DNA from 3 places in the Flexivirga sp. genome. Region 1 is predicted to be linked to each of the others. Evidence: riboswitches for the same ligand, from Rfam matches in the RefSeq annotation. Region 1 holds a riboswitch; each other region holds the start of a gene.
What was found. Region 1 has a riboswitch for cobalamin ahead of ACTHL4_RS04270 (ribonucleoside-diphosphate reductase subunit alpha). Riboswitches for the same ligand answer to the same signal wherever they lie in the genome.

Region 1 (3,269 bases):
TCCACGACCGGTGAGCGGGCGTCACCGTTGTATCCGCGCACCGCGTCGCGCAGCACCGCGGGTGCGATGCGGCCGCCGGCACTGCGCTCGATGCTGCGCGCGACGGCCACCATCCGCAGCACCGGGGGGCTGGCCTTGAAGGTGCGCTGCAGACCGTGTTCGGCGCCGCCGTGCAGCAGCAGGGCGATCGCCTCCGGGCGGTGCCTGCCGTCCGGCAGCGTGAGGAACGGGTGTGCCTCCGGTCGCACCTGCGCGTGCGCCGGACCGACCTCGAAGCGGGGCCTCATGCGGTCACGCTCACAGCTGCGACCGGTGGAAGTTGTCGTAGGACCGGCTCGCGGTCGGGCCCCGCTGGCCTTGGTAGTGAGAGCCGTATTTCGCGCTGCCATAGAGGCTTTCGGCCGGACTACTGAGCTGGAAGAAGCACAGCTGGCCGATCTTCATGCCCGGCCACAGCTTGATCGGCAGGGTCGCGACATTGGACAACTCCAGGGTCACGTGGCCGGAGAACCCCGGGTCCACGAAGCCGGCGGTCGCGTGGGTGAGCAGGCCCAGCCGGCCCAGGCTCGACTTGCCCTCCACCCGTGCGGCGACGTCGTCCGGCAGCGTCACCTGCTCGTAGGTCGAGCCCAGCACGAACTCCCCCGGGTGCAGCACGAACGGCTCGCCCGCGTCGGTCTCGATCAGCCGGGTCAGTTCGTCCTGCTCGGCGGCCGGATCGATGAACGGATACTTGTGATTGTCGAACAGCCGGAAGAAGCGATCCAGTCGGAAGTCGATGCTCGAAGGCTGGATCATCGTCTCGTCATACGGGTCGAGACGCACGCGTCCGGCGTCGATCTGGGCGCGAATGTCGCGGTCGGAGAGCAGCACGGGGGTCACGCTACCCGGCGGGCCCGTGCGCCGGTGGCGCCGCGCGTGGGTTAGACTCCTGCCGGTCCGAAATCGCCCCCGCGGCAGCGTGTCAGGGGAGCGGCTTTCGCGGCACGCGAGTGTAGTTCAATGGTAGAACATCAGCTTCCCAAGCTGAATACGCGAGTTCGATTCTCGTCACTCGCTCTTCACTGCGTTTCTTGTGCTCGACTCCTCACCGCCCTCCTGCGGCTCGGGCTCGCTCGCCCCGCGCCGCAGCCGCGCCGACCGTTGTCTCGCGGACCGTCCACTTGCCCTTCCGTCGCCAACGCTGGTCGCTCACCACCTCGCCGGTTCCACTTCGCACCGCCCGCCTGTGGCTCGGGCTCGCGCCGTTCTGCCGATTTGACACCGGCAAAACTACATGCGTGCAACTACAGCATGTTGGGTCTTGGCAAAGTCGCCACCACTAGATAGTGTGTCTCACGCAGTTGGTTCGCGCACGGACACCGACCGCCACGGCGGTCGTCGATCGTGCCCGAGGAAAGAGGGAAGCCGGTGAGATTCCGGCACTGCCCCCGCAGCGGTGAGTGAGGACGAACGTCGTCATCAGCACTGGGCCGACCAGCCCGGGAAGCGACGACCAGTAGGTGTGCGTCTGGCACGGAGTCACGAGTCCGAAGACCTGCCACTGCCCCGTTCACGTTCGTGGACGGGTCCGACCGCAGCCCGCGCGGGAAGGGCTGACGAACGAGCGGTGGCATGCCCCATCTGCGTGCGCTGCCCGCTCGCCGTCCCTCCTCGCCGGACGACCAGCGAGGACAGACGGGAGACACCGCACGTGGCCATACACGTCACCAAACGCGACGGTTCGCGCGAGCCGTATGACGCAGACCGCATCAACCGGGCGATCGAGAGGGCGGCCGACGGCCTGCCGAACGCCATGTCGATGACCATGCAGATCGCCTCGGAGCTGGCGATCACCCTCTTCGACGGCATCACCACCGAGCAACTCGACGAAGCCGCCATCTCGGTCGCGGTGCAGAACGTCAAGGACGACCCCGACTTCGACGTCATCGCCTCCCGTCTGCTGCTCAAGACGATCTACAAGAAGGTGCTGGGCGACTTCGAGACCCAGTCCGAGCTTGCGTTGCTGCACCAGGCGCGCTTCCCCGGCTACGTCCGCGAGTCGGTCGAGGACGGGCTCTTCGATCCCCGGCTGGCGTCGGCGTTCAACCTGGAGCAGCTCGCGGCCGCGCTCGACCACCACCTGGACGACGGACTGCGCTACATCGGCATCGTCACCCTCAAGAACCGTTACATGGCAACGGATTCCAGTCGTCGACCGCTCGAGGTCCCGGCATACTTCTGGATGCGTGTCGCGATGGGTATGTCGGTGGGCGAGAAGGACCCGACCCAGGCCGCGATCGGCTTCTACCGCAAGATGGCGTCGCTGGACTACCTGGCGGCCGGCTCGACGCTGGTCAACGCCGGCACCGTCACCCCGCAACTGTCCAACTGCTTCGTGATGCAGATGGACGACGACATCGAGCACATCGCCAAGTCGATGCGCGACGTCATGTGGCTGACCAAGGGCACCGGCGGCATCGGCCTCTCGGTCTCCAAACTGCGCTCGGAAGGCAGTCCGATCCGCAGCAACAACACCTCGTCCACCGGGCCGATCCCCTTCATGCACACCATCGACTCGATCCTGCGGGCCGTCTCCCGCGGCGGGAAGAAGTTCGGGGCGCTGTGCTTCTACATGGAGAACTGGCACCTGGACTTCCCGCAATTCATCGATCTGCGGCAGAACGCCGGCGACCCCTACCGACGCACCCGGACCGCCAACACCGCGGTCTGGCTGTCCGACGAGTTCATGAAGCGCGTCGTCGCCGATGACGACTGGTATCTCTTCGACCCGCTGGAGACCCCGGACCTGGTGGAGCTGGTCGGCGACGACTTCTCCCGCCGCTACCAGGAGTATGCCGCTCTGGCCGAGGCCGGGAAGCTGCGCTCCTTCAAGAAGATCCGCGCCCGCGCGCAGTGGAGGTCGATCCTGGTCTCGCTGCAGACGACCTCGCACCCGTGGCTGACATGGAAAGACACCGTCAACCAGCGCGCGCTCAACGACAACACCGGCACGATCCACCTGTCGAACCTGTGCACCGAGATCACGCTGCCGCAGGACCGCGACAACGTGTCGGTGTGCAACCTGGCCTCGATCAACCTCTCGCGACACCTGAATGCGGACGGCGAATGGGACTGGGACCGACTCGCCGAGTCCGCCCGTCTCGCCGTGCGTCAGCTGGACAACCTGATCGACATCACGCGCTCCTCGGTGCCCGAGTCGGAGCACTCCAATGACCGGAACCGCGCGATCGGCCTGGGAATCATGGGCTTCACCGACGTGGTGGAGA
Region 2 (3,269 bases), on a different contig from region 1:
TATGACGCTGGGCGGCGACACGACGGCGGCCAGCAGGCCGATGACGGCAGCGACCAGCGGCAGCAGATCGACGATCGGCCACTGCGCAGGGGTCGTGGAGGTGTTGAGGTGTGCCGGCGTGATCTGTGCCGCCAGGATCATCAACGCCCCGGCGGCCAGACCACTGGCGGCCACGGCGCAACCAACCACCCCGAACGGATCCACGCGGTAGCGGGTGACCGCGCGCTCACGCGAGGAGCAGAGCAGCCCCAGTGCGGCGAGCGCCACCCCGAGCACGAACGCCGGCCACCGGAAGAGTGTCGGTGCGCGGTCGTCCAGGACACCGAAGATGCCGATGCAGACGGCGATCAGGCCGGCCAGTGTCAGCACGCCGAGGATCCGGCGGGTCCGCTTCGGCGTCGAGCCGCGACGCCCGTAGCCTCGCGAATCCATCGCTGCCGCGAGCAGCAGTGAGCGGTCCAGCGCATCGGCCAGCACCGGGACGATGACTCGGCGCACGACGTGCCACTTGCCACCGTCGGCGTCGGCCCGCAGCCGCTGCGCTCGGCGCACCCGTCGGATGCTGTCCGCCAGCTGCGGGAAGACCGAGACGGCGACGACCACCACCGTGCCGATGTCGTAGAGGCTGATGGGTACCACCTTGAGCAGTCGCTTCGGGTTCGCCAGTGAGTTGGCTGCGCCGATGCAGATGATCATCGCGGCGAGCCGCAGGCCGTCATACAAGCCGTCGAGCAGGTCGGACAGGTGCACCGGGCCGAGCAGTGAGACACCGGCGGCCCACTGCGGCAAGGGGATTCGCGGCAGGTCCAGCACCACGGGCCCGGCGCCGGCCGCGCCGAGCAAGCACCGGAAGGCGACCCGCACGACGACGACGAAGAGTCCGAGCAGCAGGTAGAGCCGCAGCGATCGCGACCACGGCGCATTGCCGCGGCGCAGGACGACCACGAAGCAGGAGACCCCGATCAGCAGCAGCAACAACAGCGGGTTGGTGGTGAACGAAGCCGCCACCGCCAGTCCGATCGCCCACAACCACCAGGCGACCGGATGGACCGGTGCGGGCAGCCGTGTCGCCCTGGTGGGATGTCTCGGATCCACTGTCAGTTGCGCCGGCGGAGGAACGCTACTGCGCTGCCGCCGATGGCCAGCGCCGCGAGGACGCCACCACCCACGACGGTGGTCGCATTGATGGTGGACGACTTCTCCGCGTCCTTGATCTTCTTGTCGCTGTTGACGATCGGCGCACCGGCGGCATTGGTGGGCCCCCCGCTGGAGGTGCCCGTGACGCCCGCTCCGGTCGAGGACGTCGCCGAACTCTTGCGGTGCGCGGACGTCGAGGCGCCGGCCGACCGGGACGCTGCCGTCTTCTTGTTCTTCGCGGTATGCGTGCCGGCCGCGGTCGACGACCCGGACGTCGAGCCGGTGGTGGACTGCGGTTGCGACCCACCGCGGTGCTTCGGTGCGGTGCTGTGCGGGGGCGGTGGCGCGGTGGTGGTCGTATGGCGCGGCGCCGGCGGCGCCGTGGTGGTGTGCGCGGGCGGCGGCTTCGGCGCCGCGGGCCGGCTCGGGGTGTACCGGGGCGGGTAGTTGGTGCCGCCCTCGCTGAACGCCCAGCCCTCGAAACCGCCGGGGATGACATGGCTGCTGGAGGCGCCTTCGCCGCTGGAGGTCCAGGACCCGCCATTGGGCGCCTGGGTGTACCACCAGTGCGCATTCGGCGGAGGCGTGCGCCCGCACGACTCGTGGTAACCACCGGGCAGCGTGGCCGATGCCGACGGCTGCCCGTAGATGCGGCAGATGAAGGCCAGTCCGTACTGCCGGGTCCCCTCCACCGGGATCCCGGCGGCCTGCAACGCCTGCAGACCGGTGGCGCCGCTGCCGACCGGCGAGCACCGGACCGCGATCCCGCCGCCGAGGCCACGGAAGTCGACCACGACGGTCACCCCGGAACTGGTCTTGCACACGCCGTTGTAGCCGGCGGCCTGCGCCGGCGCGGCCGATCCGGCATACGCGAAGGTGGTCGCCGAGGCGGCGAGCGCGAGGGCTGCGACGGAGCGCACCGTGCGGCTGGGCATGCGCGTGAGTCCTTTCGTGTCGGGACTTCTTGCGCGCGACACGATCTCGCCCGCGACTGCAGTCCTCGACAGTCGATCCGGTGACGGGTGGGAGCAGGTATTCCGACTCGCGACCGGTCGGCCGCTCACGGCTGCGGGACAGCGCCGGAATCGCACCGGCTTCCCCTGCTCGCACCTGGGTGCCCGACACGGGCACCCGATCCGGAAACGGTAGCACCGCCGCAGCCTGCTCCCGCACCACCGCAGCTTGTGCACGGCGCCGGAATGCCGCAGAGTCTCGCGAGTGACCTCCCCCCGCGCCCTCGATGCCGCAGCCGCCGTCGACGCCGTGGTCGAGTCGGCCGCGCGGTCCGACCGCGTCGTCATCGGGTTGACCGGGCCGCCCGCGGCCGGGAAATCCACCGCCGCCGAGTTGGTCGCCGCCGGCTGCCGGGCGCGCGGGCTGCGCACGGTCGTGGTGCCGATGGACGGCTTCCACCTGGCGCAGGCGGTGCTGGACGCGCGCGGCTGGGCACCGGTCAAGGGTGCGCCGCACACCTTCGACGGCGCCGGCTATGTCGCGCTGCTCGACCGGATCCGCCGGGAGCGGGACGACACCGTCTGGGCGCCGGCGTTCGACCGTGCGCGGGAGGAGCCGGTCGCCGGCTCCATCGCGGTCTCCCCCGGGACACGGGTCGTGCTCACCGAGGGCAACTACCTGCTGCTGGACCGGCCGCCGTGGAGTGCGGTGCCCGGGCTGCTGGATGCGGTCTGGTATGTCGACGTCCCCGACCCGCTGCGCCGCGACCGGCTGATCCAGCGGCACCGCCGTTTCGGGCGCAGTCCCGCGGAGGCTGCCGAGCGTGCGCTCGGCTCCGACGAGCGCAACGCCGAACTGGTCCGGGCGACCAAGGCCCGCGCGGACGGCATACTCCTGCTGCCGTGAACGCGGGTGGCCGGTGCCGGCCGGGCTGCCGCATGTGACCGATCGCACCTCTCGCCATACAGGTTGGCGGGCGCGCGCAGGCAACCTGGCGGGCCGTCGCACGTCTTCCCGGTGTGAGGAGGAACGTGCGAACCGACGGATGGCGGCCGGTCCCCGGCCCGTCGCGGTGCGTCTTTCCCTCCTGCGTCAGCCAGTGGTTAAGGTCTGGGCGAGGGGTTGCGGTGTCATGACACTCAGCACACCCGCCGTGTATGCCGGAAGGCCGAGTCGCT
Region 3 (3,269 bases), on a different contig from region 1:
CGCGTTCCAGCAGCTGCCGCACCTCGTCTTCGGCGGGCACCCGCGGCGAGTGGATGTCGTAGACGCCGGGACCGACCCCCTTGCGATAGCCCGCATCCCGCAGCTCCTCGGCGAGCGACATACCCGACCGGGCCGCCTCCAGACTGATCACGTCGGCGTCCAGTTCGTCGATCGCGGCGAAGATGTCACCGAAGTCTGCATAGCACATGTGCGTATGCACCTGGGTGGCGTCTGCGACCGAACTCGTTGCCAACCGGAAGGATTCGGTCGCCCAGCGCAGGTAAGCCGCGCGGTCCGCGGCGCGCAGCGGGAGCGTCTCGCGCAGTGCCGGTTCGTCGACCTGGATGATCCGGCAGCCCGCCCGTTCCAGGTCGGACACTTCGTCGCGCAACGCGAGCGCGACCTGCCGGGCGGTGTCGCCGACCGGCTGGTCGTCGCGGACGAACGACCAGGCAACCATCGTGACCGGTCCGGTCAGCATGCCCTTGACCGGTCGGTCGGTCAGCGACTGCGCGTACCGCCACCAGTCGACGGTCATCGGCTCAGGACGCGACACGTCGCCGAAGATGATCGGCGGCCGCACGCACCGGGTGCCGTAGGACTGCACCCAGCCGTGGGCGGTCGTCAGGAAGCCCTCGAGCTGCTCGGCGAAGTACTGCACCATGTCGTTGCGCTCCGGTTCGCCGTGGACGAGCACGTCGAGGCCGAGTTCCTCCTGGACCTCGATGACCGAAGCGATCTCACTTCTCATGGCGAGTTCGTATGCCGCGCGGTCGCTCTCGCCCTTGCGCAGTGCCGCGCGCGCCTTGCGCACGGCGGCGGTCTGCGGGAACGAGCCGATGGTGGTGGTCGGCAGTGGCGGCAGCCCGAGTGCCTGCTGTTGCTGCTCGCGGCGCTGCTCGAAGGCGGTCGCGCGATGGGTGTCGGCGCTGGTGATCGCGGCCGTCCGGGTTCGCACGGTTTCGTCGTGAGTCCGTGCCGAACCGCGTCGCGAGGCGATCGCGTCACGTGCGTTCTCCAGCGCGGGAGCTGCGCCATCCTGGCCGTCCAATGCCGTTGCCAGGGTGCGGATCTCGAGCACCTTCTCGCGTGCGAAGGCCAGCCAGCTGCGGACTTCGTCATCGATCGCGGATTCGCGCGAGGCGTCGAGCGGCACGTGCAGCAGCGAGCAGGAACTGCCGACGACCAGATCGTCGACGCGCGGGGCCAGCCGATGGAGCGTGGCCAGCCGGTCGTCCAGGTCTGCGGCCCAGACGTTGCGGCCGTCGATGACACCTGCGACGAGTCGCTTGCCGGCCAGCCCGTGCTGGAGGATCGCCGTGACGTTGTCGGCGATGGTGCAGTCGATCGCCAGGCCGTCGACGGGTGCGTCCGCGAGCACCTCGAACGCGTCCTGCAGGGCGGCGAAATAGCTGGCAATCAACAGTTTCGGTCGATTGCTCGTCGTGCCGAGGCGGTCGAGGGCATGCCGTGCGGCGTCCAGCACGGGCGCCGGCTGATCCAGCACCAGGGCGGGCTCGTCCAACTGCACCCAGGCGGCACCGGCGTCGTGCAGGGCGCCGAGGATCTCGGCATACACGTCGAGCAGCGGGTCGAGCAACGACAGCGGATCGAAGCCGGTCGGTGCCTCGTCGGCCGCCTTGGACAGCAGGAGGAAGGTGACTGGTCCGATGAGCACGGGACGCGCCCGATGGCCGGCCCGGGTCGCCTCGGTGAAGTGTGCGACCTGCCGGGCGGGGTCTGCGGCGAAGACCGTCTTGGGGGACAGCTCCGGGACCAGGTAGTGGTAGTTGGTGTCGAACCACTTCGTCATCTCCAGCGGAGCCACCCGGTCGTTGCCGCGCGCCCTCGCGAAATAGACGTCCAGCCGGCTGTCGGCGGCGTCACGATAGCGCTGCGGGACGGCACCGACCATGGTCGCCGTGTCGAGCACGTGATCGTAGTAGGAGAAGTCGCCTGTGGGGACCTCATGGATCCCGTTGTCGGCCAGTTGTTTCCACGCATCGGCGCGTAGCTCGGCGGCGGCGTCGTGCAGTTGCTCGGCAGTGTTGCGGCCGGTCCAGTAGCCCTCGACGGCCCGTTTCAGTTCCCGTTTGGGGCCCTGTCGCGGCCAGCCCAGAACGGTTGCGATCGTGTGATCGGTCATCAGCAATCTCCTTCGTGACCCACCCGAGAGGTCACTTCGTCGGCCGCACCGGGGCCCGGGTCCGGGCGACGGGCAGGTATTCGGACTCGTGAGCGTGCCGGTGCCGGCGTCTACTGTCCGTCGCTTCCCAGCCGATGGCCAGTGCGTATGACGGAGGTCGTTCTCACATACCGCTGCGGGGCAGTCCCGGAGTCGCACCGGGTTCCCTGTTGTCTCGCCGCACCGTGGCGCGGCGAACCTGTCGCGTTCCGCAGCCTACTGACGCTTGCCGGAGCTCTCGGCATCTGGTCGATCTGCGGACACCTCGGCTCCCAGCACCTCTTCGAGGGGTGCTCCGAACATCATGCCGCGGATGCGCTGACGATCACCCAACTGGTGATCGCCGGTGTGGTGGTCGGCGGCGCGGAGGCGTTCTTCTCTCCCCGCGGACACGCTGGCGACGAAAACCGTTGTGCCGGCTGAGGATCTGAGCACCGCGATGTCCGCGATACAGGGGCGGCAGGGTGTCACCGGCCTGGTCGACCCGCCGTTGGGCGGGCTGCCTTTCTCGGTCTCCCGATCGCTGCCGGTGCTGGCCGACGTGGTGTCCTACCTGGGCGCCGCGGTCGCGGCGCTGTTGGTGCGCACGCCACTGCCGGCGCCGCCTCCGGACGGCGACGCGCACGAACCTCCGGTGCGAGCGATGCGATCCGGTCTGCGTTTCGCATGGCGCCATGAGGTGCTCCGGCCGGACGGATGCTGCTCGTGGCTGCCACCGTGCTCGCCGCGAGTCTGGTCGCGTGTGCGTTCGTGCAGAGCTATCCGTTGGTGCTGACGCTGCTCGTCGTCGGTTTCGTGCTGAACCCGGCACCCAACGCGGGCTTTATGACCTACGTCATGCTGATCACCCCCGATGCGCTGCAGGGCCGTGTCCAGAGCGCGCTGATGACGTGCGTGCTGGCGATGTCACCACTCGCGCCGGCGGCCGGAGGACTGTTCACGGAGTGGTGGGGCGGCGAACCCACCCTGGTGGTGCTCGGTGCGTTGACGTTCGTGGTCGCCTCACTGATGCTGGTCGGACCACTCCGGCGAATGCCGCTGCTAGCCGATGTCGCCCCCGCCGATGCCGCGACGGCCGGATCCG

Region 2: another riboswitch for cobalamin. It lies ahead of ACTHL4_RS15640 (hypothetical protein); the one in region 1 lies ahead of ACTHL4_RS04270 (ribonucleoside-diphosphate reductase subunit alpha).
Region 3: another riboswitch for cobalamin. It lies ahead of metE (5-methyltetrahydropteroyltriglutamate--homocysteine S-methyltransferase); the one in region 1 lies ahead of ACTHL4_RS04270 (ribonucleoside-diphosphate reductase subunit alpha).

What each region holds. Positions count from the first base shown of each region.
Region 1 is NZ_JBQCGS010000024.1:35,408-38,676, reverse strand. Features, by position in the region: gene ACTHL4_RS04285 (alpha/beta hydrolase family protein) at 1-287, opposite strand, end outside; gene dcd (dCTP deaminase) at 298-873, opposite strand; tRNA gene ACTHL4_RS04275 (tRNA-Gly) at 989-1,059, shown strand; cobalamin riboswitch at 1,358-1,559, shown strand; gene ACTHL4_RS04270 (ribonucleoside-diphosphate reductase subunit alpha) at 1,694-3,269, shown strand, end outside.
Region 2 is NZ_JBQCGS010000095.1:25,252-28,520, forward strand. Features, by position in the region: gene ACTHL4_RS15635 (CbiQ family ECF transporter T component) at 1-1,095, opposite strand, end outside; gene ACTHL4_RS15640 (hypothetical protein) at 1,098-2,072, opposite strand; cobalamin riboswitch at 2,148-2,281, opposite strand; gene ACTHL4_RS15645 (nucleoside/nucleotide kinase family protein) at 2,356-2,997, shown strand.
Region 3 is NZ_JBQCGS010000063.1:3,062-6,330, forward strand. Features, by position in the region: gene metE (5-methyltetrahydropteroyltriglutamate--homocysteine S-methyltransferase) at 1-2,146, opposite strand, end outside; cobalamin riboswitch at 2,213-2,390, opposite strand; gene ACTHL4_RS10730 (hypothetical protein) at 2,625-2,960, shown strand; gene ACTHL4_RS10735 (hypothetical protein) at 2,891-3,269, shown strand, end outside.